3 regions of the Pseudoduganella dura genome follow, and region 2 is predicted to be linked to each of the others. Evidence: predicted binding sites of a transcription regulator. Region 2 holds the regulator's gene; each other region holds the start of a gene.
What was found. The regulator sigma-54, encoded in region 2, starts transcription at its own class of promoters, with help from an activator protein. The targets are predictions, from matches to a motif close to TGGCANGNAANCTGCTTT.

Region 1: the regulator sigma-54 is predicted to act here: its motif matches at 5,595-5,612, upstream of GJV26_RS27925 (EDSAP-1 family PEP-CTERM protein).
Region 3: the regulator sigma-54 is predicted to act here: its motif matches at 3,721-3,738, upstream of GJV26_RS18660 (PEP-CTERM sorting domain-containing protein).

Annotation. Positions count from the first base shown of each region.
Region 1 covers NZ_WNWM01000002.1:6,461,739-6,472,099, reverse strand. Annotated here, with positions in the region: gene GJV26_RS27945 (LuxR C-terminal-related transcriptional regulator) at 1-109, shown strand, start outside; gene prsT (XrtA/PEP-CTERM system TPR-repeat protein PrsT) at 203-2,992, shown strand; gene GJV26_RS27935 (FAD-binding oxidoreductase) at 3,077-4,705, opposite strand; gene GJV26_RS27930 (N-acyl amino acid synthase FeeM domain-containing protein) at 4,705-5,448, opposite strand; gene GJV26_RS27925 (EDSAP-1 family PEP-CTERM protein) at 5,672-6,580, shown strand; gene GJV26_RS27920 (XrtA system polysaccharide chain length determinant) at 6,754-8,283, shown strand; gene GJV26_RS27915 (XrtA-associated tyrosine autokinase) at 8,296-9,072, shown strand; gene GJV26_RS27910 (class I SAM-dependent methyltransferase) at 9,075-9,833, shown strand; gene GJV26_RS27905 (glycosyltransferase) at 10,207-10,361, opposite strand, start outside.
Region 2 covers NZ_WNWM01000002.1:2,525,846-2,536,206, forward strand. Annotated here, with positions in the region: gene GJV26_RS11090 (diguanylate cyclase) at 1-1,238, opposite strand, end outside; gene GJV26_RS11095 (amidohydrolase family protein) at 1,594-2,580, opposite strand; gene GJV26_RS11100 (enoyl-CoA hydratase/isomerase family protein) at 2,588-3,670, opposite strand; gene hpf (ribosome hibernation-promoting factor, HPF/YfiA family) at 3,828-4,202, opposite strand; gene GJV26_RS11110 (RNA polymerase factor sigma-54) at 4,294-5,769, opposite strand; gene lptB (LPS export ABC transporter ATP-binding protein) at 5,776-6,540, opposite strand; gene lptA (lipopolysaccharide transport periplasmic protein LptA) at 6,537-7,184, opposite strand; gene lptC (LPS export ABC transporter periplasmic protein LptC) at 7,215-7,808, opposite strand; gene GJV26_RS11130 (KdsC family phosphatase) at 7,840-8,382, opposite strand; gene GJV26_RS11135 (KpsF/GutQ family sugar-phosphate isomerase) at 8,382-9,380, opposite strand; gene GJV26_RS11140 (monovalent cation:proton antiporter family protein) at 9,548-10,361, shown strand, end outside.
Region 3 covers NZ_WNWM01000002.1:4,254,552-4,264,912, forward strand. Annotated here, with positions in the region: gene GJV26_RS18640 (LysE/ArgO family amino acid transporter) at 1-337, opposite strand, end outside; gene GJV26_RS18645 (LysR family transcriptional regulator ArgP) at 359-1,240, shown strand; gene GJV26_RS18650 (sulfurtransferase) at 1,361-2,248, opposite strand; gene GJV26_RS18655 (PEP-CTERM sorting domain-containing protein) at 2,344-2,916, opposite strand; gene GJV26_RS18660 (PEP-CTERM sorting domain-containing protein) at 3,112-3,690, opposite strand; gene gmd (GDP-mannose 4,6-dehydratase) at 3,897-4,940, shown strand; partial or broken gene dnaE (DNA polymerase III subunit alpha) at 5,128-8,687, shown strand; gene GJV26_RS30270 (glycosyltransferase) at 8,813-9,850, opposite strand; gene GJV26_RS18680 (DUF6139 family protein) at 10,018-10,248, opposite strand.

The sequences.
Region 1 (10,361 bases), 3.9 Mb from region 2:
CACCCATGCGGTGGTGGTGGCCGCACAGCGCGGCCTGATCGGCAGCGGCACGCGCCTGCCGGCGCCATTGCCCGGCCGTCATCCGCGCGGCGTGGCCGCCATGCAATAAGCATGTCCACGATGGCAGGTATCGTTGAGGACGATCAACGAGCCTGCCCGGCGATTTCCTACGCTGGCAGTTCAGCCTGCAATGGAGACCGTCATGCCGAATCGCTTCCCCAGCACCAGCTTCCGTAACACGTCTATTCCCCAGCCTGTACGCACCGCGCTCGGTGCCCTGCCCCTTCTGCTGGCGCTGGGCGCATGCAGCCGCCCGCTTCCCGCCGATGACCTGATCGCCGACGCCCGCCGCTACCGCGACCAGGGTGATGCGAAGGCCGCCATCATCCAGCTGAAGAACGTCGTCCAGCAACAACCCGAACATGCGCTCGCGCGCCTGATGCTGGGACAGACTTACCTGGATACCGGCGACATGGCATCTGCGGAGAAGGAGCTGCGGCGGGCCCGCGACCTCGGCGCGCAAGCCGACCTCGTGCTGCCGGCACTCGGCAGGTCGCTGCTGTCGCAGGGCCAGTTCCAGCGCCTGCTGGACGAGTTTGCCGACGACGAGGGCAACGCCCAGATACTGGCGCTGCGCGGGCAAGCGCTGCTGGGCCTGAACCGGCCCGACGAGGCACGCTCCCGGTTCGAGCGCGCCCTGCAAGTGAAGCCCGGACTTGCGGACGCCACGCTCGGCCTGGCGAAGCTGGCGCTCATCGGTGACAAGTCCGACAAGGCCAGGGAACTGGTGGAGCAGGCGATCGTGCAGAATCCCGACAACGTGGAGTCGCTGCGCCTGAAGGGCGACCTGCAGCGCGCCGGCAATGATGCCGCTGCCGCGCGCAAGACCTACGAGCGTATCCTCGAAGTCAAGCCGAACAACGTGCAGGCCCACATCGACCTGGCCAACCTGGCGATCCAGGAAGATCGCCTGGACGACGCGCGCCAGCAGATCAAGCTGGCCCGCAAGGCCCAGCCGAAGAACCTGATGATCTCCTACTCGCAGGCATTGCTGGACTTCCGCGAAAAGCGCTACAAGGCAGCGCTGGAACAGGTCCAGCAGGTACTGCGCGCGGCGCCGGACCATATGCCGAGCGTGCTGCTGGCCGGCGCGGTATCGGTGCTGACGGGATCAGATACCCGGGCCGAGCAGTACTTGAACCAGTTCCTGCAGGCCAATCCCAACCATGCGTATGCGACGAAGTTGCTGGCAACGGTGGCATTGCGCAGCGGCAAACGAGACGATGCACTGAAGATGATGCGCAGCGCGTTGAAGGACGCCCCGAACGATGCCGATCTGCTGGCGCTGGCGGGCGAGGCGGAGATGCAGGCGCGCAATTTCACCCAGTCGGCCGCCTACTTCGAAAAGGCCAGCGCCCTGAGCCCGGAACGCTCGGACCTGCGGCTTGGCCACGGCCTCAGCCGGCTGAAGCTGGGGGACAATTCGAAGGCCATCGCCGAGCTGGAACGTGCGGCCGAGGGCGGCAGCGGCGCCGAGCGTGCCGGCACGCTGCTCGTGATGAGCCACCTGCGCGACAAGCAGTTCGACAAGGCGCTCGCGACGGTCGATGCGATGATCGGCAAGGGCGACAGCGCGCTGCTGCAGAACCTGCGCGCCGGCGTGCTGCTGGCACGCAGCGACCTCGACGGCGCACGCGCCGGCTTCAACAAGGCGCTCGCGCTCGAAGCGGGCCACCTGGCCGCCCTCGACAACCTGGCCAATCTCGACGTCATGGAGAAGAAACCGGACGATGCGCGCAAGCGCTACCAGACCGCACTGGCGGGGGACAAGAAGAACGCTGCGCTGATGACGTCTCTGGCCAGGCTCGAGGCGCGGCTGGGCAAGCCGGCCGAGGCCGTCCGCTGGCTGGAACAGGCGGCCAGGGAAAACCCGGACGACAAGGCATCGGCCCAGCAACTGGCGGACTTTTACCTGCGCACGGGCGACAAGCAGAAGGCCCTGACCCTGGCGCAGAAACTGCAAGCCACCGATACGGACGATGCCGGCGCGCTGGCCCTGCTCGCCCGGGCGCAGGAGCTCAACCGGCAGGACGAGGCCGCCCTGGAAAGCTACGAGCGCCTTGCGGCGATGCAGCCCAAATCGTCCGCCGTGCAAATCCGGATCGCCGCCCTCCACCTGGCGGCAAAGCGTCCCGACGATGCATTGCAGGCAGCGCGCAGGGCGCTGAAGGCCGATCCCGACAGTGTGGACGGGCTGATGCTCCAGCATGCGCTGCTGATCGACAGAAAGGCGCTGAGCGAGGCACTCGCGGCCGCCCAGGCGCTGCAGGCGCGCCACGCCGACTGGCCGCTCGGATTCAAGCTGGAAGGCGATGTGCTGATGGTCCAGCACAAGCCGGCCGACGCCGCGCAACGCTACCAGCGTGCTATCCAGGTCGCCCCGTCCGCGCAGATCGTGATCGCGTTGCACCGTGCCCTGCTCGGGGCAGGCAAGCGGCAGGAGGCGACGGCGCAGATGCGGCAATGGCTGGAAAAACAGCCGGCCGACACCGGGACGCGCATCTATTACGCCAGCACGCTGGCAGCGACAGGCGATTACAGGACCGCGAGCCAGCAATACGAGCAGGCCTTGCGCAACGCGCCGGAAGATCCCGTGACGCTGAACGAATACGCATGGGCGCTGCTCCAAATGAAGGACGACCGCGCGTTGGACATTGCCGAAAAAGCTTACAGGCTGGCGCCGAAAAGCGCGGCCATAGCCGATACGCTGGCGGCGATCTTGATCGACAAGGGCAACACGGCCCGCGCCCTGCCGCTGTTGAAAACGGCCACCGAACAGGCGCCGGCGGAGAACGACATCCGGCTGCGTTTCGCGCAGGTGCTGTTCATGACCGGCGACCGCAAGGGGGCCAGGGCACAGTGCGAACGGTTGCTGGCGGTGCGCGACTTCAAGCGCCATCCCGAGGTGCGGGCGCTGATGGCAAAACTGTGATCCATGCCGCACCGCCGCCCGTACGCCCGCCCGCCGGCGCGCAGACGGGCGAACCAGGGCCGCCGTGCCTGTGCGGCGCGGTGTTCAACCAGGCGGCCGCCCGCGTGCCGAATAGCGCCCCGGCGCAATGATGTTGGCCGGATCGAGCGCCGCCTTGATACGGCCGACCATGCGCCAGTAGGCGTCGTCGCCGTTGTCCAGGTCGGCCATCGACTGCAGGCCCACTCGGTAGGGAATGTACCCCGCCGCCATCATCGTTTCAAAGACCTGCCGGTAGCACAGGCGCGCCCGCGCCACTTCGGCCGGGTCCTCCGCGTCGTAAGCCACCGTCAGGACGCCGCCCAGCGCCCGCTCGTTGATCATGCTGAAGGTGACGAACAGATCGAAGCCATGCGTGCTGAAGATCGGCGCCGCCAACGCATGCACGCGCAGCAGGTCTTCGCCGCGCATCGGCAGCACCGGCGATACCCACAACATGCCGCAGCGGTCCAGCGCCGGGTTGGCATTGGCGGGAAAATCCGCCGGCAGGCCGCCGCGCCTGCGCCAGTAGGCGCCGGCCAGGAAGCGGCCGTTCGGAATGCCGCGGTTCATCTCGAACAGGGAACGCCCCAGCGCCACCTTGGCCGCCAGGCGCCTGCCCATGCCGGTACCCTTCAGCAGGCGCGCCGCGGTGTCCGCCAGGTTGAGCTTGCGCTCGTCGAGGAACTGGACCCTGGCCCGGGTCGGCGCCAGCGCCCGGCGCACCGCGCGCCGGGCGGCCGCGACCTGGTCGTTGCTGCCGTACAGGGCGCCGGAAACCGTCCACGCGCCCACGCCCGCGGCGGCCCGCAATTGCTGGCGCACCGCCTCCGGCAGCGGCACCTGGCCACCGGCCAGCTCGCGCGGAAACGTCGTGCCGCCGGAGATCACGCGCAGGTCGTTGCCGATGTGGAGGATGCTGCGCAAGGTGCCGTCGAGCCGCAGCGGACGCAGCGCGTCGATGATGGGGGCAATGTCCTGATGTTCCTGGACCATGCACAGGAAATGGTTCAGTGCTTCGGTCTTCGGCATCAGCCACAGGCCCAGGCTCGTGACGATGCCCATGTTCGACTGGGTGAACAGCCCGTCGACGTAGGGTCCCACGCCGTAGGGATAGACGCGGCGGTTGACCGAGGAAGGATAGTGACCGAAGCCGGTGTGCACGACATCGCCGTCGGCCAGCACCAGCTCCATGCCGGCCACGTTCTGGAAGCGGTTGCCATAGGGCGAGTGGCCGAAGCCGCGCTCCAGGATGTTGCCCATCAGGCTCGTGTCCGGTCCGGCGCCGGTGCAGTCCATCCACAGCGGCAGGTCGTGCTCCAGCAGGTAACGGGACAGCTGCTGCTGCGTCACGCCGGGCTCGATCACCACGTACGCAAGGGTGGCATCGACCTCCAGGATGCGATTCATCCGCGACAGGTCGACGATCGCATGGCCGTCGGCGAGCGCGCAGGCGTCGCCATACCCCCAGTTGCGGCCGGCACTGATCGGATACAGCGGGACCCGGTGCTCGGTGGCCGTTCGCACCACCTGCGCCACTTCGTCGGTGCTGACCGGCCGCAGGATCGCGAGCGGCCGCGTGCTCCAGGACGACGTGCTGGCGGCATAGCGGTCCAGCGTGGGGGCATCGACCAGCACGCGATCCTCGCCCAGCAGGCGGCGCCATGCCGCCAGCGCTTCTCCGGCAGCGGCCATCAGTCGCGCCCCTGCTTCAGGCGTGTCGTGATGCCGGGCTCGTCTTCCAGCGGGAAGAAATACGGGTAAAAGGACCGCTCGCCCGGCGCCTGCTCCATCTGGCCCGCGAACGTGCGGATCTGTTCTCCCATGTATTCGAGTTCGAGGCGCAGCAACACGGCCGGGGCACCGACGCGGGTGCACTGCCGCTCGCCGCCAAAGTCGCGGAAGCCCAGCATCCGCTTGTAGAACATCACATGGCGCGGATTGACCTCGATCACATAGTCGGAGTAGTGGTGGATATTGTGGGCGTAAATATACGAGATATGGATCAGCGATGCGAACACGCGTTTCGTCACGTCCTTGTCGATGGCGAGCCGGGATGGTTCGCACAGCAGGCGCCCGGCGGTGCGCAGTTCGTCGAGCTTGTCGCGAAAATTCTCGTCGGCGGGCAGGCCGATTTCAGGGTCGTCCAGACACAGCGACATCGTGCCGACCGTGACGCCGGCCGTTTCCGCATACAGCGTGATCCGGTTCGGCGCATGTTCGGTCTCCGCGTCGACATCGTAGCCCCGCCAGCCATACATCTTGCGCAACAGCAAATTTGCCGCCTCACGCCGGCCAGCGGTGCTGGCCATCCGGATATGGAAAAGCTGCATGTCGATCGGATGGGTGTGAGCCTTGCCGGCTTCCTGCTCCCGGATGACGAGGTCACGCAGTTTTGCGGCGGCTTCGAAGGATATGATGGTGTCGTCGTATTGCACGTCTGCTCCTGTGGTCTTGAAGATCTATGCACATCAGACTGCTGTAGGGGCAGCGAGTTCCACAAAGCGTCGGACTTTTTTGCAATTCGGGAAATGCTCCGCGCCGCGTTTTTGTAAGGTCTTGATTCTGCGTATCTAATGGCAAGTGGCACGAATGCTGCTGAGTAGTGGCTTGTCGGCACAGACCCCCTGGCCGTAACCACTTATCGAGGAGTAGCAAGCCATGAACATCATCAGGAAAGGTTTTCTGATCACGGCCACCGCCGTAACGCTCGCGTTCGGCGCCGCCGGCAGCGCCCAGGCACATGCTTTTGCGGATGCGATTCTGGAGATTAACAACCTGCGCTTCCTGAATTCCGGGGGCACGCAGTACACGCCGGCCGATTTCTCCACGCTGGAAATCAACAACTCGCGCCTGGCAACGGCATTTGTCTCCAGCCTGCCGCCCCTGCAGAGCAACACGGCCGGCGCGATCTGCGTCGGCACCTGCCCGCTCCCGGCACCGAATACCCCCCTGACGCCGCGCTTCGATCCGCTGGCAGTGTCGCCGCCCGCCGTCCTGACGACATTCGGTTACGGCGACACCGAACTGCTCGGCTCGGCGCTGGAACCAGGGGGCGCGAACGCTGCAACCCGGGCTACCGCCTCGGTCGGCACGAGCCCGAATACCGCATCGGGTACCGCCAACACGGGCACGGTGACGTCGTTCGAGTTCTCCCTGGGCTCGGCAGATTCGATCACCGTCGAATTCGATGCCGAGGCATACACCATCGCGCACGTGCCGCTCACCGCCGGGGCCGATTCGGTAGCCTCCGCCCGCCTGTCCTGGAGCATCAACATTATCGATCTGGAAACCGGCGAAAACGTCCTGTCGTATTCGCCGGACGAGATCAACGGCGATTCGCTGCGCAGCCGTACCCATGTCCTGCCAGGTGAGGATCCCTACAACTTCGCAGGCTTCCTGACGGCAACCAGCGACCTGCTGGAAGCCGGCACGATCTACCAGCTGACGATCTCCCATGCATCGTTTGCCGACGCGCTGCAGGAAGAAGTGCCGGAACCGGCAACGCTGGCCATCCTCGCAGCCGGCCTGCTCAGCATGTCGCTGGTCAGCCGCCGTCGCAAATCCTGACCTGATCTGATCCTTCGACCCACCGGGCGTACCGTCGGTTGCTGTGACGGTACGCCTTTTTTTTGACAGCACGCAAGTGCTCATCAGTTTCGGTCCGACAAGCCCTGCCCCAGCCATATACTCGATCGGACAAGGTCAATCGATCGGACCAGGTTCACGCGGAGAAACCGAATATGGAAGAAATCATCGCCCAGCTGCAATCCGGGTTGAAGGGAATCTGGAAGTATCGCTGGTGCGCAATACTCGTCGCCTGGCTCGTGGCGACTGGCGGCTGGATCAAGGTGTACCTGCTGCCGGACGATTACCAGACGACCGCCCGCGTATTCGTCGATACGCAGAGCATCCTGAAGCCACTGCTGTCGGGCATGACGTCGATGCCGAATGTCACACAGCAGGTGGCGATCATGAGCCGCACCCTTCTCAGCCGGCCAAACGTCGAACGCGTCATGCGCATGGTGGACCTGGATGTCAAGGCCACCACGCCGCGCGAGCATGAAAAGCAGGTCGATGATCTCATGCAGAAGATCCGCATCGGCGGCACCAGCACCTACGACATCTACACGATCAGCTACAGCAACAGCGATCCGCGCCTGGTGCGCGATGTGGTGCAATCGCTGCTCACGATCTTCGTCGAAGGGGGCTTCAAGGGCAAGAAGGGCGAATCGGACAAGGCCGTGCAATTCATCGACGACCAGATCCGTGCCTACGAAGACAAATTGCTGGCCGCGGAAAACTCGGTCAAGGAATTCAAGCTGAAGAACAATACCCTGTTGCCCCGGCAAGGACTCGATTATGGATCGCAATTGCTGATGTCGACGGACGCGCTGAACAACGCGAAGCTCGAACTCGTCGAAGCGGAACAGGCCCGCAACGCCATCAACGGGCAGATCCAGGGCGACGAACCGATCCTCGGCGCCGAGCTCGCCCCTGCATCGATCGACAATCCCGAGATCGACGGCCGCATCTCGGCCTTGACCAAGTCGCTCGACGCACTGCTGCTGCAGTATACCGAGGCCCACCCCGACATCATTTCCACGCGGCGCCTGATCGCGCTGCTTGAAGAAAAAAAGGTGCAGGAGGCCAAGACACGCGCCGCGCCGTCGGACCCAGGCAAGGGTTACAGTCCGATGCTGCAGCAACTGAAGGTCGCACTTGCCGAAGCGGATGCGCGCGTGGCATCGATCCGCGCCCGGGTGGCAGAGATGGAACAGCGGCATGAAACGCTGGTCGAGCAAAGCAAGGCCGTGCCGGAAGTGGAATCGCAACTGGCGCAGTTGAACCGGGACTACCTGATCAACAAGGACAATTACGAGAAGCTGATCGAGCGGCGCGAAGCGGCCAAGCTGTCTGGCGACCTCAGCACTACCACCGACATGTTGAGCTTCAAGATCATCGACCCGCCCACGGTGCCATTGCGTCCCACCGGGCCGAACAGAAAACTGCTGTATAGCGTCGTGTTCGGTGTGGCCGTGCTTGCCGGCGCCGCCGTGGCGTTGCTGATCAGTCAGGTACGTCCCACCTACCTGAGCCCCGCCGAATTGCGCGAGGCAACGGGCCTGCGCGTGCTGGGTGCCGTCGCGATGAACTGGACGGACCCGGAACGCAAGAAACGGCGCCGGGCCCACATGGGATTCGGCGCCGGCGTTGCATGCCTGTTCGTATCCTACGGCGGCGTGATGGCCCTTTCAATACTTCAGTCCTAGCAGGAGACGACGATGATCCCCGATACCACTGGCCCGCGCCTGGAACCGCTCCTCGTCAATCCCGATGCCCGGTTCGCGGACATCAATCTGCCGCGCCTGCAGCAGCTGGGCATGATCACGCACGATGGCGGCCGCAGCGGCGTCGCAGAGGACTTCCGCATCATCAAGCGCCCGTTGCTGCGCAGCGCGCGTGGCATCGAGGCACCGATCCACCATGGCAACCTGATCATCGTCACGAGCGCGCTGCCCGGGGAAGGCAAGACATTTTGCGCCATCAACCTCGCGATGAGCATGGCAATGGAGCGCGACACGACGGTGCTGCTGGTCGATGCCGATGTCGCGCGGCCGGCGCTGCTCAACGTGCTGGGTCTCGAAGCGCGTCCCGGTCTGATGGACGTGCTGCTGGATGAAGAACTCGATCTTTCGGACGTCATCCTGAGAACCAACGTGCCAGCGCTCAGCCTGCTCCCGGCCGGCCGGCGCAACAAGCATGCGACCGAGCTGCTGGCCAGCCGCAGCATGTCGCGGCTGCTGGACGACATCGCCAACCGCTATCCCGACCGCATCGTGATTTTCGACTCGCCGCCGTTGCTGCTCACATCGGAGGCGGGCGTTCTGGCCGCGCAGATGGGACAGGTCGTCATGGTGGTGGAGGCCGAACGCACCACCCACAGCTCGGTGCGCGAAGCGCTTCGACAAATCGAAGCCTGCCGCAATGTCAATCTCATCTACAACAAGACCCAGCCGTTTTCCGGCAACGACCCGTATGGCTATTACGACCAGGGCTGAACATGTTCCCATTGACCTCTCTGCTTTTCATCGCCGCAACGTTGCTGCTCTGTGCCTATACGCTGCACAAGGTGCGCCTGATCCACCTGATGCTCCACGATGTGCGCGACCAGTCGCACCGCGAGAGCGCCGGCCTGTTCCGTCAACTGGAAGCGTTGCAGGGGCTGTACACGGATCTGGGACTGTCGCGCAGCCTGCCCGATACGCGTGGCTGGGCCGCATCGCCGGACTTCCTGCTGGAACTGACGCGGCATGCGCTGGCCGACAGGCCCGGCGTCGTGGTCGAGTGCAGCAGCGGCACCTCCACGCTGGTGCTGGCACGCTGCATGCAAATCAATGGCGGCGGCAAGGTATATAGTCTGGCGCACGATGCGGCCTATGCGCGCGAAACACGCCGGCAGCTGGACAGGCATGGTTTGTCTGCGTGGGCCGAAGTCATCGACGCGCCGCTGACCGCCCAGGAGTTCGGCGGCGCCATCTGGCCCTGGTATGCAACGAACCGCCTGCCGCGCGACGCCGAGATCGACATGCTGGTCATCGACGGGCCACCCCAGGCGACACGTTCGCTCGCCCGTTACCCCGCCGGCCCCGCATTGTTCGGCTGTCTTTCTCCTGGCGCGGCGGTGTTCCTCGACGACGCGTACCGGCCGGACGAGCAGCAAATACTGCGCCGCTGGGCGGACGAATATCCTGAAATCGAGCAGCGCCTGCTGCCGTGCGAAAAAGGCTGCGCCGTCCTGCGCTACCGACCGCGCGCCTGAGCTGCAGCACTGCTTGCGCTGCGGCGAAGCATTCCGGTCATGCCAATTTCGACTCTCCTCCATCATTGCCCGCAGCGCGCGTACGCATTCGTTGCACTCCGTACAGCACGCATTGCAAGACATGGGCAGTGCGACCGAAGGCGCGGCTTCACTGCGCCGTGCACTGCCAACGGAGCCGAGCAGCTCTCACAGGCCTGAGTGTCGTGGATGACTGCCGTGTACGACCGCGGTGGACGACCGCGGTAGACGACTGCCGGGGACGCTGCTGCGTTCGAATGTCGCGGTTGGTCCGAGAGCGATGGCAGAATGTTCCGTTCATCGGATTCAACCTGGACCCGATGAACGCTGCGCAACATGTGGCGCGATACCGCCATCAGGACAGGCTACGCTCGGGCTCCGCGGCCGGGGACGCGGAAATAACGTCCTCATCTCTCGATGCCGTGCCGCATTTCTCATCGGCCGGCCGGCCGGCTGCGAGCTCGACATAGCAGTTGGCGATTTCGGCTGCAACGCGCTGCCATGTGTACT
Region 2 (10,361 bases):
TTTCGCACGCTACGAGCGAGCTCGCGTTTCAGTGACTCTTCAAGGAACCTGCGGTTGTACAGGTCGGTCAGCGGATCGATAATCGACTGTTCACGCAAGGCTTCCCGCAGCCGGACATTGGACAATGCAAGCGAGACCTGTTCCGCCAGTACGTTCACCAGCTCACGATGCAGCTCGAAATTCTTGTCTTCCAGCTGGTCTACCTTAACCGACATTAACCCCAGTACCGCGCCCTGGGTCACCATCGGGATACAGAGATGGTGTTTTCGCGGCTCGCTGAGCAGGTGGTGGCAGCATAGATCGGTATCGATGTGGTGATCATGAGCTCGACCGAAGCGAAGTGCCCAACAGTCTTCTGATGAAATGACGGAATCCGCCTCATCGTGGCCAAAATTCGCCAGCGGCTCCAGAACTTCCTGGGAATCACGGTACAGGTAAACCGTCCCGGACACGTTTGGCAACAAAGCCGTAAGGCATGGCGTCAGTACCGCCGAGGTGTCATTGAGCGTCTGCACCGAGTCAAGAGCCTGTAGCAGGCGGGCACTGCCCGACATCATCGAGTTGCGCGTTTCAGCCAGCACAACAGCTTCTTTCAGCTTATCAGCAGCAAGCGCACGATCTTTGAGAAGCCGGCGAACGCTCAATACCGCCGTCCCAAGCAGTAAAGCATTGAACAAGCCCGCAAAGGCACTGTAATACGCAACCTGGGCCGATCCATCCACCAGGGTCTTCCGGGCGAGATTTCGTCGCTCTGCCATCAACGTAATCTGCTTGCCGATGAGGGCCCTCAGCTTGTCCATTTGCGCTTTGCCAAGCGCGGTCGATGCATACAGGCTCTCCGGTGTCGCGCCATGGTTTCTGCGTGCAAAAATGCTATCGGCTGCGTTCGACAGCTTGGCGTCGGTGAGCTCGTTTATTTGCCTGATCGCCTCTCGCTCATTGTCATCCAGTGCCCCCTTCAGGAGCTCGCGCTTCAATGACGGAATCTCGAGAACTGCTGCTGTGTATGGATCGAGAAAAGCGTCCATCCCGCTGAGCGCGAAGCCTCTCTGACCAGACTCCACATCCCGCAACATACCCAGGAGATCTGTGTAGGCTGTCTGGCGATCTGCCGCAATTTTGAGCTGTGGTACACCTTCGCTGACGCGATTGTTGATAAAAAACGGGATAGCTGCCACGACGGCAGAGACAACGACTGCAACTATGGCGATATGTCGAACACGAGCTTCGGCAGGCATAACAAAAATCGTATAACCAGGGAGGTTTGGCCTGGTATTGAAGAAGCTGCGGGGATGGAGCAGGGACTGCACTTTACCATGATACAAAGCAACTATCAGGTCAATAGCCCTTTACAATGAGAATTAGTTGCCAGGGAACAACTAAACTAGTGGTGTATCGGACAACCGGACAGGAAAAAGCCGCGTGGCGGCCCGACCATCGCCCGTCCTGTCGTACCGATGCAGGACGAACACCCGGCATTCACTGGAACTGGGCATCGTGGCGCCGCCCCCCGTCTGGCAACGGAAAGCACTGTTCCGCAGTGCGCGAAGCATGCGCCGCGAAATCCCTGCCTTGAACCTCCAGCGACGGCCGCTACCGCATATACGGCGCCAGGTTCCCCGCGATCTTCGCGAATTCCGCGTCCGTCAGCGGCAGTTGCCGGAACGCGGCCCAGCTTTCGCGGGGCCGCAGGTTCTTGCCGGCGGCGGCGTCCGAGCCGAACAGGATGCGGTCCGTGCCGATCTGCCGGATGCGCTGCGCCAGCTTCGCCTGTTGCGCCGGCGTGATCTCCGGGTTGGCCATCGTGGCCACGTCGAACCACAACCGTTTCGTGCGCCGGTCGTGCGCATCCACCGCGGCGGCCAGCACGCCCAGCGCCTCGTCCGACGGCGCGTCGTCGTAGCCTGGGCCGGTGCCGGCCAGGTGCGCCACCTGCACCGTCACGTCCGGCGCGGCGGGCAGCAGCTGTTCGAGGAAGACGCGGGCCTGGGCGGCGCCGTACGGCCGGTGCTTCGATACCGATGCCCGCATGTGCACGGCGATCGCCATTTTCTTCGCGTTGGCGGCCGCGAACACGTCGCGCAGCCGCGCCGCATGCTCGGGCAGCTCCAGCTGCACATCCGAGTTACCGAAGTGCAGCTTCAGGCCGTGCTTCAGCCCGGGCAGCGCCGCGCAGCGCTCCAGCTCTTCGAGCGCATAGTCCTTCAGCGGGTTGACGCTGCAGAAGGCCAGCAGCCGGTCCGGGTACATGGCCGCCTGCGCCCCGTTGAAGTCGTTCTCGGCGCGCACCTTGGCCTGCTCGTCGTCGATCCTGCGCGACGGGCTGCCCCACACGTAGGCGACCGACAGCAGCACGGCGCGCCGGATGCCGGCCGCATCGAGCAGCGCGATCACATCCTTCGCGGCGATCGCTGGCGGCCCGCCGGCCCCGGTATCGAGCAGCCGCGCCATCGCCGGACTGAACAGGTGCTGGTGGTGATCCGCAACGGGCACCGGGCCGGCGGCCGGCGACGGGTCCGCGCCGAAGGCCGGCGCGGCCAGCGCGGCGGCGGAGAATGTCAGGAAAGCGCGGCGGTGCATGGCGGCCTCACAGGTGGCGCAACGGGTGGGCCCACGTGGGCCAGGCAGGTTCGAAGAAGCGCGCCACCATGTCGTCGGTCACACCGTCCAGCGACGGCGGATTCCAGCGCGGCGCATTGTCCTTGTCGATCGCCAGCGCGCGCACGCCTTCGATCACTTCGCCGTGCTCGAACGTGCGGCGCACCAGGTTGCGCTCCATGCGCAGGCAATCGGCAATGCCCATCGTGGCACCGCGCCGCATCATCTCGAAGGTCACGCGCATCATCAGCGGCGAGCGGCGCTCCATCGCGGCCAGCGCGGTGCGCGCCACCGGATGATCGTCACTGCGCAGCGAAGCGACGATCTCGTCCACCGAGCGGTGCGCGAAATGGTCGTCGATCAGCGCGCGGTGCGCCTGCAGCGCGGACGGGCCCGCTTCATGGCGCAGCGAGCGGCCGAACAGCGCCACCGCTTCGCGCAGGCCCGCACCCGCCGTGGAGCCGACCAGGTCGGCCAGCTGCGGCAATTCGGAGGCCGGCACGTAGTGGTCGGCCAGGCCGCAATACAGGGCATCGGGCGCGTCGATCGCCAGCGCCGTCAGTGCCAGGTACACGCCCAGCTTGCCGGGCGCGCGGGACAGGAAGTAGCTGCCGCCCACATCGGGAAACAGGCCGATATTCACCTCCGGCATGGCCAGCCGCGTGCGGTCCGTCACCACCCGCACGCCGCATTGCGGGCCGCCCTGGGCGATGCCCATGCCGCCGCCCATCACCACGCCGTCCATCACGGCCACGTAGGGTTTCGGAAAGCAGTGCACGAGGTAGTTCAGCGCATATTCCTCGGTGAAGAAATCCTCGATCTGCGCGCTGCCGCCCTGCGGCGTGGCGCGACCGGCCGCGTGGAAGAAGCGGATGTCGCCGCCCGCGCACAGCGCCTTCTCGGTGGTGCTGCGGATGACCACGGCGGAAATGTCGTCATTGTCGCGCCAGTCCAGCAGGGTGCCGGTAATCGCCCGAATCATGTCGAGCGACAGCGCGTTCATGGCCTTGGGCCGGTCGAGGGTAATGAAGCCGGTGTCGTTACCCACCTTGGCATGGACGTGGTCGGTCATGGTGTCTCGTATCGTTGTCGTTATGGCCCCATTCTAGCCATGGATGCGAACCATGTGGCGGAAAGCTTTGCCCCGAATGTAAATGGGACACATGATGCGGATATAACAAAGGGCGCATTGCAAGCGCCCTTCTGTTGCACGGTACCTGCGGCGGTCGTTATGCAGCCGGCGCGGGAATCTCGCTCTCGCCTGCGCTCTCGTTCTCGCTCAGGTGCTTGATCGTTTCATGATTGTGGTTCTGCACTTTATCCTTGTGCTTCATGACCTGGCGGTCCAGCTTGTCGATCAGCGTGTCGATCGCCGCATACAGGTCGTGCGCGACACTTTCCACGAACACGGTCTTGCCCGACATGCGCAGGTTGATTTCCGCCTTCTGCCTTTTTTCCTTCTCGGTGAGATTATCTACACTCAGGATCACACTTACATCGATCAATTGATCGAAATGACGTCTAACGCGTTCCAGCTTGCTCTGCACATACTCGCGAATGGCAGGGGTTACGTCGATATGGTGTCCACTGATGGTCAGATTCATACACACACTCCTAAAGAAAATATTGCAGGTTCATGCGGTCTCCATTGACAAGACATGGAGGCGTAGAGGAACCCGAGCACAACCAGGATTTCTACAAGGACTTGCGGAGGCTGACTGGGGGAATTTTCAATGCTTCGCGATATTTGGCAACAGTGCGTCGCGCAATCACCATGCCTTGTTCACCCAGCATGTCCGCAATCTTACTGTCGGATAAAGGGTTCTTCGGGTCTTCGGCTCCTGTGAATTGCACGATCAGCGCCCGTATCGCAGTCGAGGAAGCTTCCCCACCAGCTTCGGTTGCGACATGGCTGCCAAAAAAATACTTCAACTCAAACATGCCGTGCGGGGTCAGCATATATTTTTGAGTTGTTACCCGAGAGATAGTGCTCTCGTGCAGGCCCAGTGTATCAGCAATTTCACGCAACACAAGGGGCCTCATTGCCACCGCGCCATGCGAGAAAAAGTTCTTCTGCCGCTCGACAATGGCCTGGGCCACCCGGAGGATCGTGTCGAAGCGCTGGCGCATGTTCTTGATCAGCCACTTGGCTTCCTGCAGCTGGGCATTCATCTGCGTTTCGCCCTTGCCCTGCTTGAGCAGGCTGGCATACAGCGCGTTGACGCGCAGGCGGGGCATCACGTCGTTGTTCAGCGTGACGATCCAGCCGTTGCGTCCCCGTTTCACGACGACATCCGGTACCACGTAGTCTGACACGTCGGCCGCGAACGCGGCGCCCGGATGCGGGTTGCACTGGCGGATCACGGCCTGCGCTTCGCGCAGGTCTTCGTCGTCGCAGTCGAGCGCCTTCTTCAGCTTGTTGAAATCGCGCTGCGCGAACCACTGCAGGTGTTTCTCGACGATGCACAGCGCCATCCGCCGCGTGACCAGCGGCACGCCCGACATGCGCCGGATCTGCAGCGCCAGGCATTCGGAGGCGTTGCGCGCGCCGATCCCGGCCGGGTCGAAGCTCTGCAGCAGCTTCAGCGCGGTGCGCAGCTCGTCGGCCTCGATTTCCAGTTCCTCGGGCAGGCGGGCATGGATCTCTTCCAGCCCTTCCTCGAGGTAGCCGTTGTCGTCGAGCGCATCGATGATCAGCTCGACCAGCCCACGGTCGCGCGGCTCCAGCACGGTCACGCGCATCTGTTCCATCAGGTGCTCGCGCAGGCTGCGGTGGCTCGCTTCGAGCTGGGGGCGGGAATCGTCGTCGTCCGGGCCCTTGCCGCTGCCGGCATTGCTCCAGTCGGTATCGCCGGCGCCGGCATCGAGGCCTTCGCCGTCGCCGCCTTCGAACGGCTCGGGTTCGGCCGCCGCCGGCGCATCCTGTGCCGGCGGCCCTTCCGGCGGCGCTTCGCCGTTGGGCTGCGCATTGTTGATGGCGCCATCGCCGAGCAGGCGCACCGAGCGGTCGAGCGGATCGTCGAGCCTCTCGAGCAGCGGGTTATCGGTCAGCAGCTGCTCCAGTTCCTGGTGCAGCTCCAGCGTGGACAGTTGCAGCAGGCGGATCGACTGCTGCAGCTGCGGTGTCAGCGCGAGGTGCTGGGAGGTGCGGAGTTGCAGAGACTGTTTCATGGCTGATCACATACGGAAATGTTCACCCAGATACACGCGGCGTACCGACTCGTCCGCAATGATGTCGTCGGGTCGGCCGGAGGCCAGTACGCTGCCCTGATTGATGATATACGCCCGGTCGCAGATGCCCAGCGTTTCGCGCACGTTATGATCCGTGATCAACACACCGATGCCGCGCCCTTTCAGGAAACGCACGATGCGCTGGATTTCGATCACGGCGATCGGATCGACGCCGGCGAACGGCTCGTCGAGCAGCACGAAGCGGGGGTTGGTGGCCAGCGCGCGCGCGATTTCCACGCGGCGGCGTTCGCCGCCGGACAGCGACAGCGCCGTGTTCTCGCGCAGCTTCTCGATCTGCAGGTCGGCCAGCAGCGCGTTCAGGCGCTCGTCGATCTCCGCCTTGCCGAGCCCCTTGCCGTCGACCTTCTGGATCTCCAGCACGGCGCGGATGTTTTCCTCCACCGTCAGCTTGCGGAACACCGACGCCTCCTGCGGCAGGTACGACAGGCCGAGGGTGGCGCGCTTGTGGATCGGCAGGCTGGAAATATCGGTACCGTCGAGGTCGATCGTGCCGGCATCCGACGCGACCAGCCCCACGATCATATAGAACGACGTGGTCTTGCCGGCGCCGTTCGGGCCCAGCAGCCCCACCACCTCGCCGCATGCCACCTGCAGCGACACGTCATGCACCACCTGGCGCTTGCCGTAGCTCTTTTGCAGCCCGCGCACGAGCAGCGTGCTTTCGCAGCCTTCCACCGCCTGCGCCATCATTGCCCCGCTGCCGGCGCGGCCGGCGGTTGGGTGGAGGATGGGGCAACTGCGGGTGCACCAGCGGGCGCACCGGCGGGCGCGTTGGCGGGCGTGCCCGCGGGTGGTTCCGTGCGTTTCGGCTGGATCACCATCGTGCCGCGGCCGGCGCCCGGCTTGTCGGCCCCGGTGCTCGTGTTGCGCACGCTGAAGAACTCGCGGCGGCTGTCGTACGAGATGAACTCGCCTTCGACCTCGTCGCTCGGCTTCTTGCCTTCGAGCCGGCGGATCTTCGCCTTCGAATACATCTTCACCAGTTCGGCCTTTTCATCGTACTCGATGCGGTCGGCCTCGCCTTCCATCCACTGGTCGCCTTCGCCGTCGCGCTTCTGGCGGAATGCCACCTTCTTGCCACCGCCGGTCAGCGTGGCCAGCTGGTAGCCGTCCGGCGTGTAGGTGACCACCGCCTTGTCGGCCTTCATCCGCAGCGTGCCGCGGGTCAGCGTCACGTCGCCGGTGAAGGTGTACACCTGTTTCACATCGTCCGCATCGAGGCGGCCGTAGTTGATTTCGGTGGGCTTGTACGAATCGGCCTTCTCGGCGGATGCAATGCCCGCCGCTCCCAGGAGCAGCACCGGCAATAGCGCCGACAGCATGAGTTTCTTCATTTCGATTCCTATCTGCGAATTCTGTTTGACCTATTGCCTCGGACGGGGCGGATACACGATGGTGCCCTGCCCCAGCGTCAGCTGGCGCGTCGCATTGTTGGCTTTCATGCCGATGCCGGTGGCGGTGGCACCGCCGCTTTCCATCCGCACCGGCAAGTCGGTTTCCATGCGGTCTTCGTCCGGGTAAATCGTCAGCTTCTCGGTGGCCAGGTGCATGTCGCGCGCGGCGGGCGATGCGGCCCGGTCGATCTTCACGTTCTTCGTCAACGTCACCCGCGTGTTGTCCTGGTCAACGCGGGCCTGCTCGGCGTGGATATCCATCGGCGGCTTGTCGCCGGCAATGCTGCGCACCACGGGCTTGACGATGTCCGACGAATCGTCGGACGGGCGGTGGGTCAGTTTATCACCCGAAATGATGTAGCTGGGTTGCCCGGTCTTCGTCATGCGCACGAACGAGAAGTGTTCCACGATGTAATCCGGTTCGTCGACCTTGATGCCGGCCTCCATGGCCTCGCCGGTACGGTTCATCAGCTCGACCAGCCAGAACGAGCCGAGGGCGCCGAACAGCGCGAGCAGCATGCCGATCGACAGGCGGTAACGGTGTGCGGTTCGCTGGTTGCGCATGGCTTCTCCCATTTGATGTCAACCCCGCATGTCAGATCAGGAACTGGGCCAACACGCGGTCGTAGCTGCCCTGCGCGCGCAGCACGAGTTCGCACGCTTCGCGCACGGCGCCATGGCCGCCCGGATTCTTCGTCACGTGATGCACGCGCGCCAGCACTTCCGGCCGGCCGTTCGGCACCGCCAGCGCGAGGCCCACGCGCGTCAGGATCGGGATGTCGACCACGTCGTCGCCGATGAAGGCCACCTGCTCCTCGGTGAGGTTCTGCTGGGCCAGCAGCGCCTTGAACGGCGTGAGCTTGTCGTGCCCGCCCTGGTGCACGAAATCGATCGTCAGGTCCTTCGCGCGGGCCGTCACCTGCGGCGAGCGGCGCGCGCTGATGATGGCCGTCAGCACGCCGGCTTCCTGCAGCAGCTTGATGCCCAGGCCGTCCTGCACGTTGAAGGTCTTGAACGCCTCGCCTTCGGCGCCGTAATGCAGGGAGCCGTCCGTCAGCACGCCGTCGACGTCGAAGATGAACAGCTTGATTTTCGCGGCGCGGGCCAGGAGGGCCGCGTCGATCACCGTGGATTTCATCAGATCACCTTTGCGCGGGTCAGGTCGTGGATGTGCAGCGCGCCGACCAGCGTGCCGCTGTCGTCGACCACCAGCATCTGGTTAATGCGGTGCTCTTCCATGATGGCGACGGCGTCGACGGCCAGGTTGTCCGGCCCGATCGTGCGCGGGTTGGGATGCATCGCGTCGCCGATGACGACCTTGCCGAAGTCCTGCACCTTGTCGATCATCCGGCGCAGGTCGCCGTCCGTGAACACGCCCACCGGGCGGTATTGTGCATCGACCACGGCGGTCATGCCCATGCCTTTTTGCGTGATCTGCATCAGTGCATCCGGCAGCCGGGTATCCGTCGCCACCGCGGGGATCGCATCGCCCTGGCGCATGATGTCGCGCACGTGCGTCAGCAGGCGGCGGCCCAGCGCGCCGCCCGGGTGCGAGCGGGCGAAATCCTCTTCCCTGAAACCGCGCAGGTCCAGCAGCGCCACGGCGATCGCGTCGCCCAGCGCCAGCGTCACGGTCGTGGAGGCGGTCGGCGCCAGGTTCATCGGGCAGGCTTCCTTGGCCACGGAAACATCCAGGTGCACGTCCGCCAGTTTCGCCAGGCTCGATTCCGGCTTGCCGGTCATCGAGATCACCGCGCCGCCCATCCGCTTGACCACCGGCAGGATCGCCATCAGTTCGGTACTTTCGCCCGAATACGAAATCGCGATGAACGCGTCGTCCGGCGTGACCATGCCCAGGTCGCCGTGCGCCGCTTCGGCCGGATGCACGAACAGCGCCGGGGTGCCGGTGGACGCCAGCGTGGCGGCGATCTTGCGGGCGATGTGGCCGGATTTGCCGATGCCGGACACGACAACGCGGCCCTTGCAGTTCAGCAGCAGCGTGACGGCTTTCCCTACGCTTTCATCCGTTTCCAGACGAGAATGCAAAGCGATCAGCGCATCCGCTTCGATCTGCAGGGCTTCGCGCGCCAGCACCAGCGCACGGCTTGCGGTTGTTGCATCAAAAGCTTTCAGCATTGTTTTTTCATGGGTTACACTCATGCCGAAAGTATAGCCGAATTGGGAAAGCAAAAAACTTGCCAGATGTTACAAACATGGAATAACCGGCGAACCAACCGGCCCCCTGCCCGCGCACCGGGGCGGCCAGCCCAGCGCACCGTTCACGGATATTTCCCTTCATTGGCATGTTTTCCCCTCTCGAACTGACCCTCCTGCTGCTGGGCAGCGCCGTGCTGGGCGTGGTGGCCTTCCGCATGCTGCACCTGCCGCCGATGCTCGGCTACCTGGCCGTCGGCATCCTGATCGGCCCGAACGCGCTGGGCCTGGCCGACGACAGCCACGCCACCCATGCGCTGGCCGAATTCGGCGTGGTCTTCCTGATGTTCTCGATCGGCCTCGAATTTTCGCTTCCCAAGCTCAAGTCGATGCGCAGCGACGTGTTCGGCCTGGGCATGGCCCAGGTGGGGCTGACGATCGTGGCCACCCTGGCCTTCGGCTGGCTGATGGCCCGCGCCCTGCCGCCGTCGATCCACATCTCGTGGCAGGCCGCGTTCGCGCTGGGCGGCGCGCTGGCCATGTCGTCGACGGCGATCGTCGTCAAGATGCTCACCGAGCGGCTGGAGCTGGAATCGGAACATGGCCGCAAGATCATCGGCATCCTGCTGTTCCAGGATATCGCCGTGGTGCCTCTGCTGATCCTGATCCCGGCGCTGGCGAAAAACCCCGACAACCTGCTCGTCACGCTGGGCTGGGCCGCGCTGAAGGCGGTGGTGGTGCTGGTGGTGCTGCTGTTCTTCGGCCAGAAGCTGATGCGCGGCTGGTTCACGGTGGTGGTCAAGCGGCGCTCGCAGGAGCTGTTCATGCTGAACCTGCTGCTGGTGACGCTGGGCGCGGCCTGGATCACCGAGCGCGCCGGCCTGTCGCTGGCGCTGGGCGCCTTCGTGGCCGGCATGCTGATCTCCGAGACCGAATACAAGCACCAGGTGGAAGAGGACATCA
Region 3 (10,361 bases), 1.7 Mb from region 2:
CAGCGCGCCGACCGTATTCGACAAGGAACAATGCGCCGCCGATGCGCACAACCTCCAGCAGCATTGGGCTCGAAGCGATGGCGCGACCGACACTGCCGGCGCCGAGCGCAATGAGCAGCACGTCGCAGCAGATGCAGGTGACGATGCACATTGCGACGTATCGGCGCTGCAGGGCCTGCCGCAGCAGGAAGGCATTTTGTGCACCGATGGCAACAATCAGGCCGCCGCCCATGGCCATGCCTTTGAAAAAAGCGCCGCTAAGCATCATTGCTCCCTTGCTGCAGAAAGGCCGAAGCTTAACGATCCTGAGTTGATTAGTATAATGAATGATGTTCATAAATCATTCACAGAACTTATCATGTGGGACTATCGTGGACTGGCAGCACTGACGGCGATCGTGGAAGAAGGCAATTTCGAGCGGGCCGCAATGGCTTTGTCCATCAGCCAGCCTGCGGTTTCGCACCGCCTGCGCGCGCTGGAACAATGGGCTGGCGAATTGCTGGTGATACGCAGCCAGCCGCCGCAGGCCACGCTCCGCGGTCAGCAGCTGATCGCGCATTTTCGCCAGGTGCAGCTGCTGGAGTCCGGCATGGAGGCTCAATTGCAGGCCCATACCCCGATGCCGCAACTGGCGATCGCAGTCAATGCGGACAGCGCGGCGACCTGGCTGCTCGATGCGCTGGCGCCGCTACTGAATGCGCCCGCGTGCCTGATCGACATACGGATCGACGATCAGGAGGAAACGCTGCGCCATCTGCGGGAGGGGCAGGTGATCGGCTGCATCACCAGTTCCGGCGACGCGGTCGCCGGCACGACCGTGGAAGCATTGGGCAACATGGCTTATCTTTGCGTGGCAACGCCGGCCTTCGTGCAGCGCTGGTTCGCGGATGGTGTGACCGCGTCCGCGACGGCGGTCGCGCCAGCCCTGGTGTACAACCGCAGCGACCGGCTGCATGAACGCTATCTTCGGCAGGCCGGACTGCCTCCCGGCGTGCCGAAGAACTATTTTCCGAGTGCCGAGGGTTTTGTGTCGTTCATCAAGGCCGGCCACGGTTATGGCATGGTGCCGGCGATCCAGGTTCGCCACGAACTGGAAGCGGGCACACTGGTGGAGCTGACGCCGCGAGAAGCGCTGGATGTGCCGCTTTACTGGCACCAATGGAATATACAAACCCTGACCACGCGTGCGTTGCGTACCGCCATTGTGGAAGCCGCGCAGCGTTGGCTCGGGAGGCACTGATCAATTCTGGTGGGTGAGACCAGCCTCGGCAAATCGTCGCCCTGCCGGGCATGGCGACGATTTTCAGTGCGGCTGGGCGCCTTTCCCAACCGGTTGCGAGACATCCGCCCGGCGAATCGCTCAGTCCCGCGCCTTGCCATGGCAGTGCGGGCACGACACCTCGTACACATACTCCGGCGCCAGTTGCTGGCGCGGCGTGACCACGGCGCGGCACGCGAAGCACTGCACGGTCTCGGTCGGCTGCAGCTGCGGGTTGAGCGCGGTGCGGTAGTCGAACACGAAGCAGTCGCCCGTGTAGTGCGCGCCGCCCACATCCTCGAAGTATTTCAGGATGCCGCCTTCGAGCTGGTAGACGTTGTCGTAGCCGATGTTCTGCATGTGGATCGCGGCCTTTTCGCAGCGGATGCCGCCGGTGCAGAACGTGACCACGGTCTTGCCTTCGAAGTCGGCCTTGTGCTCTTCGATCAGTTGCGGAAATTCGGTGAACTTCTTGATGCGGTAGTCGACCGTATTGTCGAACGTGCCCACGTCCACTTCGAAATCATTGCGGGTGTCCACCATCACCACCGGCTTGCCGTTGTCATCGTGGCCCGCGTCCAGCCAGCGCTTCAGGGTTTTTGCGTCCACGAACGGCGCGCGGCCTTCTTCCGGCTTGATCAGCGGCATGCGCATCGTGATGATCTCGGCCTTGATCTTCACCAGCATGCGCTTGTGCGACTGCTCGGTGGACAGGCTTTCCTTCGCTTCCAGGTCGGCCAGCCGGGCATCGGCGCGCACCCATGCCAGGTACTCGTCGATATTTTCGCGCGTGCCGGAGAGGAACATGTTGATGCCTTCGGGCGTCAGCAGGATCGTGCCCTTCAAGCCGAGGCGCTGCGTGATGTCCTGGTATTGCGGGCGCAGTTCTTCGAGGTTTTCCAGCGTGATGAACTTGTAGGCGGCGATGTTGACGAACAACGCCGGAGCGGCGCCGGCCTGGACGGGGGCGCCAAGAGTGCTAGCTTGCATAACGGATCAGGGAAGGAATAGCGGAACAGCCGACATTATAAGCGTATCGCTGCAAAGCCGGCGGCAACGCCCGGGCCGCCCCGTCGATGTTTTAGCTAAGCAACAGTCATGCCGCTGCGCGGCTTGTGCCGCAGCAGGAACGCCGCAAGGCCGGCGGCCGTCAGCAGCAGGGTCGATGGCTCCGGCACGGCTTGCCGCACGTCTTCCTGCAGCGACCAGTGCGCGTAAGTCATGAACGTGGAATTGGCCGCGTCGCCGATCACGGCGAAGGGAAGCAGCAGGTCGGCATATGGGCTGGCCGTATTGGTAAAGGCGGCGCCTTTCGCGAATACGCCGTTGACTTCAAACGCCGTGACGACGAAGCACAGCAGGGGATTCGTGCAGCCGTTGGTCAGGCCCGGATTGGCATCGTGCATACCCTGGAAGACCAGCCGGTCGAGGGCGCTGGAAGCGCCGAAAGTGGCAGCCAGGGAATCGAACGCCATGTTACCTTCCACCGGACGCGTGTCGGAGAACGACACGTCGTAGTGCTGGCCATCGTATTCGACACCCGTGGCACCCGTCAGGATACCGTTGGTAACGAGCAGGATCGGCCCGGCATGGGCGGTCAGTTGCATTCCCAGCAGCATGCCGCATGCCGCAAGGAGTTTCTTGGAAGTGGATTTCACGGCGGCTCCAGTGTGATACTTCATTAACTCATCAGTTAATGAATAAAGAGCAAGAATTGTACCAGAATGGAAATGTTAAGGGAAATCAATGCCATAGTTAAGGATGGCATTGATTCTGCTCAATGAAGTGTAAGATTTCTCGACAGGTATTGAAGTTTCCGTCCCTGTGCAACAGCCAGGTAAGGTGCTTCTGGATCAGGCATGCATCCGGGCAGCGCCGCTTCCATCACGCCGGCGCCGCGCGAGCAGGGCAGCGAGGCCGGCGCCAGCCAGCCACAGCGTGGACGGCTCTGGAACAACCTGGCGTTCTTCCTGCAGCGCCCAATGGGCATAAGTGACGATGGCCGAGTTGGCGGCATTGCCCAACACGGCATAAGGAATGATCGGGTCGAGGTAACGGGTCGAGGTATTGGTAAATGCTACGCCGGTCGCCAGGATCTGGTTAACGTCGAATGCCGTCACGACCAAGCATTTCACCGGGTTCGAGCAACCGTTCGTCAAGCCTGGCGACATGTCGTAAGCACCCTGGAACACGAACTGGTCCAGGACATCCATCGCACCCCAGGTCGCGGCGAGGTCATGAAACGCCAGGCTTCCCGCCGTCGGACGCGTATCGGAGAACGAAACGTCATAGTGCCGGCCCCCGAACTCGACGCCTTGGGCACCCATCAGCACGCCGTTCGTGACGAGCAGGATCGGGCTCGCGTGGGCTGTGGCATTCAGGCCCAGCAGGAAGCTGCCGGTGATGAGGATTTTTTTCGTTATGGGTCGCATCGTGGCTCCTGTTGGTTGGTTACCAACAGTTAAGCAAGCATAATGCCAGTGAAGAATCTTGATAAAAATCAAGGGTATGGTTGAGCTAGCGCATGTGTGAGGCTATCCTGTGTAAAGTTTCTCGACAGCGAGAAGTCATCTGGAGGGCAGGCGGGTCCGATATAATATTTGGCTTTCCAGTCAAATTTCCCAGACACTCAATGACGATGCAAAATACGAAACGCGCCCTGGTCACGGGCATTTCCGGCCAGGATGGCGCTTACCTGGCGCAGCTGTTGCTCGAGAAGGGCTATGAAGTCACCGGCACGTTCCGCCGCACCAGTTCCGTCAATTTCTGGCGCATCGAAGAACTGGGCATCCAGGATCACCCGAACCTGCACCTGGTGGAGCACGACCTGACCGACCTGTCGTCGTCGATCCGCCTGCTGCAGAATGGCCGCTTCCACGAGGTCTACAACCTGGCCGCGCAGAGCTTCGTCGGCGTGTCGTTCGAACAGCCGGTGACCACGGCCGAGATCACCGGCATCGGCGCCGTCAACCTGCTCGAGGCGATCCGCATCGTCGATCCGAAGATCCGTTTCTACCAGGCGTCCACGTCGGAAATGTTCGGCAAGGTGCAGGCGATTCCGCAAAAGGAAGACACGCCGTTCTACCCGCGCAGCCCGTATGGCGTGGCCAAGCTGTATGCCCACTGGATGACGGTGAACTACCGCGAATCCTATGGCATCTTCGGCTCGTCGGGCATCCTGTTCAACCACGAATCCCCGCTGCGCGGCCGCGAATTCGTGACGCGCAAGATCACCGATTCGGTCGCCAAGATCAAGCTGGGCAAGCTCGAGGTGCTGGAACTGGGCAACCTGGACGCCAAGCGCGACTGGGGCTTCGCCAAGGAATACGTGGAAGGCATGTGGCGCATCCTGCAGGCCGACCAGCCCGATACCTATGTGCTGGCAACGAACCGCACCGAGACCGTGCGCGATTTCGTGACGATGGCTTTCAAGGCGGTCGATATCGCGATCGAATGGCAGGGCAGCGGCGAAAGCGAAACGGGCCATGACGCGCAAAACGGCAAGGTGCTGGTGCGCATCAGCCCGAAATTCTACCGTCCGGCCGAAGTGGAACTGCTGATCGGCGATGCGTCGAAGGCACGCAAGGAACTGGGCTGGGAACCGAAGACCACGCTCGAAGAGCTGTGCCAGATGATGGTCGACGCCGACCTGCGCCGCAATACCGCCGGCTTCTCGTTCTGACGGCCGCCTCCGCTGCCCCCGGCCTGCCCCGGGCCTCGCGGCGGTAAAGGGCACCGGATCCGGTGTCCTTTCGTTACGATTCTATTTTTGGCAATCATGCGGAGGCCACATCGGTGCCCGCCGGCTTTCGCCACTTCCGCCCGGCCTGTAAAATGGCACCTTCCGCTGCCCCATTTCCATGAGCCCCATGAGCACCAGTACCGTCTACCAGCCCGTCACTCTTCCCGTGATCTTGCCAGATGAACCGGCAGCGCCACCCGGCCCCGATTTCGTCCACCTGCGGGTGCACTCGGAATACTCGATCGTCGACGGCCTGGTGCGTATCGACGATCTGGTGAAAGCCGCGGCAAAGGACAAGCAGGGTGCGCTGGCCATTACCGACCTGTCGAACCTGTTCGGCATGGTCAAGTTCTACAAGACCGCGCGCGGCAAGGGCGTCAAGCCCGTGATCGGCTGCGACGTGTGGATCACCAACGACGACAACCGCGAAAAACCGTGCCGCCTGTTGCTGCTGGCGAAGAACCGCGTGGGCTACCTGCAGCTGTGCGAGCTGCTGTCGATGGCATGGCTGACGAACCAGTACAAGGGCCGCGCCGAGCTGCGCACCGAATGGCTGCAGGCGCTGAAGGACCAGACGTATGACGTGATGCCCGGCGAAAGCGGCGCCGACGGCCTGATCGTGCTGTCCGGCGCGCAGTTCGGCGACATCGGCTGCGCGATCGACAACGGCAACCTGGAACTGGCCGAACGGAACGCGCAAAAGTGGTCGGCGATCTTCCCCGGTCACTTCTATATCGAGATCCAGCGCGCCGGCCAGCCCAACCAGGAGGCGCAGGTGCGCCAGTCGGTGGCGCTGGCGGCCAAGCTGCGCCTGCCGGTGGTGGCCACGCACCCGGTGCAGTTCATGTCGCAGGCCGAGCACATCGCGCACGAGGCGCGCATCTGTATCGCCGAAGGCGAGATGATCGCCAACGCGAAACGGCCGAAACGCTTCAACGAGCAGATGCGCTTCCTCACGCAGGAAGAGATGGCGATCCTGTTCGAAGACCTGCCGGCCGCACTGACCAACTCCGTGGAAATCGCCAGGCGCTGCAACGTCACGCTCACGCTGGGCAAGCCGCAGCTGCCGAACTTCCCCACGCCGGGCATGACGATTGACGAATTCCTGGTCGCCGAAACGAAGAAGGGCCTGGAGAAACGCCTCGAACACCTGTACCCGGACCCGGTGCAGCGCGAAAAGCAGCGGCCCCGCTACGAGGAGCGGCTCGAGTTCGAGAACAATACGATCATCAACATGAAGTTCCCGGGCTACTTCCTGATCGTGGCCGAGTTCATCCAGTGGGCCAAGGATAACGGCGTGCCCGTCGGCCCGGGCCGGGGTTCCGGTGCGGGTTCGCTGGTCGCCTACTGCCTCCTGATCACCGACCTGGACCCGCTGCGCTACAACCTGCTGTTCGAGCGTTTCCTGAACCCGGAACGGGTATCGATGCCCGACTTCGACATCGACTTCTGCCAGGAAGGCCGCGACCGCGTGATCCAGCACGTGAAGGAGCTGTACGGCAAGGAGGCGGTGTCGCAGATCGCCACGTTCGGCACGATGGCGGCGAAGGGCGCGATCCGCGACGTGGGCCGCGTGCTCGATTTCGGCTACAACTTCTGCGACGGCATTTCCAAGCTGATCCCGTTCAAGCCGGGCAAGCCGGTGACGATCGCCGATGCGATCGACGAGGAACCGCTGCTCAAGGAGCGCCTCGAGAACGAGGAAGAAGTGCGCCAGCTGCTCGACCTCGCCCAGCAGGTGGAAGGCATCACCCGCAACATCGGCATGCACGCCGGTGGCGTGCTGATCGCGCCGGGCAAGCTGACCGATTTCTGCCCGCTGTACACGCAGGGCGGCGACGGCGGCGTGGTGTCGCAGTACGACAAGGACGACGTGGAGGCCGTGGGCCTCGTGAAGTTCGACTTCCTGGGCCTGACCACGCTGACGATCCTCGACCGCGCGGTGAACTACATCCGCGAACTCGATCCGGCGATGAAGGATTTCGACCTGGCCTCGCTGCCGCTGGACGACCGCGGCTCGTACGACCTGCTGACCAAGGCCAAGACCGTGGCCGTGTTCCAGCTGGAGTCGCGCGGCATGCAGGGCATGCTGAAGGATGCGCGCCCCGACCGCTTCGAGGACATCATCGCGCTGGTGGCACTGTACCGCCCGGGCCCGATGGACCTGATCCCCGACTTCTGCAAGCGCAAGCACGGCGAAAAGTTCGATTACCCGGACCCGCGCACCGAGGGCATCCTGTCCGAGACCTACGGCATCATGGTCTACCAGGAGCAGGTGATGCAGATGGCGCAGATCATCGGCGGCTACTCGCTGGGCGGCGCCGATATGCTGCGCCGCGCGATGGGCAAGAAGAAGGCCGAGGAGATGGCCGAGCACCGCGAGATCTTCCGCAAGGGTGCCGGCGAGCGCGGGCTGACCACCGAGAAGGCCGACGAGATCTTCGACCTGATGGAAAAGTTCGCGGGCTACGGCTTCAACAAGTCGCACGCCGCCGCCTACGCGCTGCTGTCCTACCATACCGCGTACCTGAAGCAGCACCACACGGCCGCGTTCATGGCGGCCAACATGTCGCTGACGATGGACGACACGGAAAAGGTCAAGATCCTGGTCGAGGATTCGATCGAGGTGTGCGGCCTGAAGATCCTGCCGCCGGACATCAACCTGTCGGCCTACCGCTTCCGCCCGGACGGCCCGGCGCCGTCGGTCACCGGCAAGAAGGTGACCAATATCCGCTACGGCCTGGGGGCGTGAAGGGCGCCGGCCAGAACGCGATCGAGGCGATCATCGCCGCGCGCGAGGCCGATGGCCCGTTCGTCAGCCTGTTCGACTTCTGCAAGCGCGTGGACAAGCGCCAGATCAACCGCCGCACGATCGAGGCGCTGATCCGCGCCGGCGCGTTCGACTGTTTCGGGGTTGACCGTTCGGTGCTGTTCGCCTCGGTCGCCTTCGCGATGGAGTGCGCCGAGCAGGAACTGAAGGCGGCCAACCAGGTGAGCCTGTTCGGCGGCGACGACAGCGACCTGGTCGCGCCACCGGAGTATGTGCAGGCCACCGCGTGGACCGACCGCCAGAAGCTGGCCGAGGAAAAGATCGCGCTGGGCTTTTATTTGTCGGGCCACATGTTCGACTCGTATGCGGGCGAGGCGCGGCGTTTTGCGCGCACCAAGCTGTCCGAACTGGAGCCGTCGCGCGAACCGCGCATGATGTGCGGCGTGATCACCGGCATCCGCACGCAGATGACGCAGCGCGGCAAGATCCTCATCGTCACCCTGGACGACAAGAGCGCCGTGGTCGAAGTCACCGTCTACAACGAGATCTTCGAGGCCAACAAGAAGGCGTTCAAGGAAGACGAATTCCTGGCCGTGACCGGCAAGGTGTCGGAAGACCGCTTCACCGGCGGCCTGCGCATCTCGGCCGAGAAGGTGTACGACATCGTTTCGGCCCGCCTGCAGTTCGGCCGGCAGATGGGCTGGCTGCTGCCGGGCGCCGTGCCGCCCGCCAAGCTGCAGGAAGTGCTGGCCCCGCACCGCGACGACTACGGCCTGCCGGTGCAGATGCGGATCAAGCCGCAAGGCATCGACTGCACGATGCAGCTGGGCGACGACTGGCGCGTGGCGCCATCGGACGAACTCACGCTGGCGCTGGAGCAGGTGCTGGGGGCGAAGGAAGTGGCGGTGGAGTACTAAAAACCAAAAGCCAGAAAAACAGGGACAGACCCTGTTTTCTGGGAAATAAAATTGGGACCGATTGAAATTGGGGACGGACCCTGTTTTTCAGGAAATTTCCTGAAAAACAGGGTCCGTCCCTATTTTTAGATGCCGCGCGGCGCGCGCACCGCCGCCACCAGGTTCCGCACGAACGCCTTCATGTCGAACCGGTTGTCGAACGCATCGAGCGCGCGGTGGGCCATCTGCGCCGTGTAGGGGGCGTCGTCCAGCAGCCGCGCGATGGCGGCGCGCATCGCGGCGGCGTCGCCCTGCGGCACCAGCACCGCCTCGTTGCCGTCGCTGACATAATCCTCGACCGTCAGCGTGCGCGTGATCACGGTGGCCTTGTTGAAGGCCATCGCCTGCAGCAGCACCATCTGGCCGGCCGAGATGTCGGCCACGCCCAGCGGCACCACCACGAAGCGGGCGTTCTTCAACTGTTCGACATAGTCGCCGTCGTAGCAGTTGCGCAAGACCTTGACATTGGGCGGGATCGCCAGCCCGGCCAGCGGCTTGTCGTTGTCGCACACCACGTGCAGGTCGATCGGCAGCCCGGTCACCGCCTCGAACAGCGTGGCGTAATCGCGGCCGGAGCGGCCGGCCGTCAGGATATACGGCGAGTTCGACGCTTCCGGCAATTCCTCGCGGCCGTGGATGTGCGTGCCGTGCGGGATGTAGAACACCTCGGTGCGGCCGTTCGCGAACAGCTCGCTGTAACGCTCGCGTTCCTTTTTCGAGTGGCAGATCACCTTGTCGACGAACGACATCACGAAGCGGAAGTACATCAGCCGCAGGCGGTTCAGCAGTGGATGCCTGCGCGGCGTGAGGATGAAGCCCAGCAGCACGATCTGCGTGCGGCGCGAGAACAGGGCGCGCAGCGGCGCGAAGATCAGCACCTCGATATCCGAACCCAGCACCACCGCTTCGGGATGCGTGCGGCTGGTGACCAGCGAGCGGATGCCGGCACGCAGCGCGAACCAGGCCAGCTTCGGCCAGCCGACGAACAGCAGTTTCAGGCGCGAGTGGTAGCGGAAGCGCACGTCGTCCGCGAACAGCCGGTAGTCGACGCCGAGTTCCTTCAGACCGAGGGCGAACGGCGAACGCGTGCCGTCCTTGGTATAGGTGGGGAAGAAGTGGATCACGGCAGGCCCTGTCGCGGTGAGTTTGACAAAGAGGAGTTACCAATTATACAAGGATAACCCCGCGATCTTTCCGCGGCCATGGCCGGCTGTTGCGCCAGCACAGCACAGCACGGGCGCAGGCGGGGGATGCCGCCGGTGCACGACGTGCTTACATGTGCTTACATGTCTTACATGTCTTTCAGGCTGGTGATCGCATAGCCCTTGGTGCCGAGCTGCTCGGACAGGTGTTCGATGTGGAAGTCCGGCAGGGTATCGGCTTCGTCGTCGACTTCCAGCGCCTTGGCGTCCGGCTCCCAGTCGGTATTGATCGCCTCTTGCGGAATTGGCTTTCCTTCCGGCACAGCCAGATAGGAAAAGATGCCATCGTGTTCAGGTCGTCGGTAGATGTCCAGGCGCATTGCGGTTCCTCCTTGTGGTTGTTCAGTGGCCAGCTTGGCAGTACCCGCGTGCAAGATCAGTTCGGTACCGCACATGCCGCCGTTTTCCGACCGATTGTACTCCGCGCCCGGAC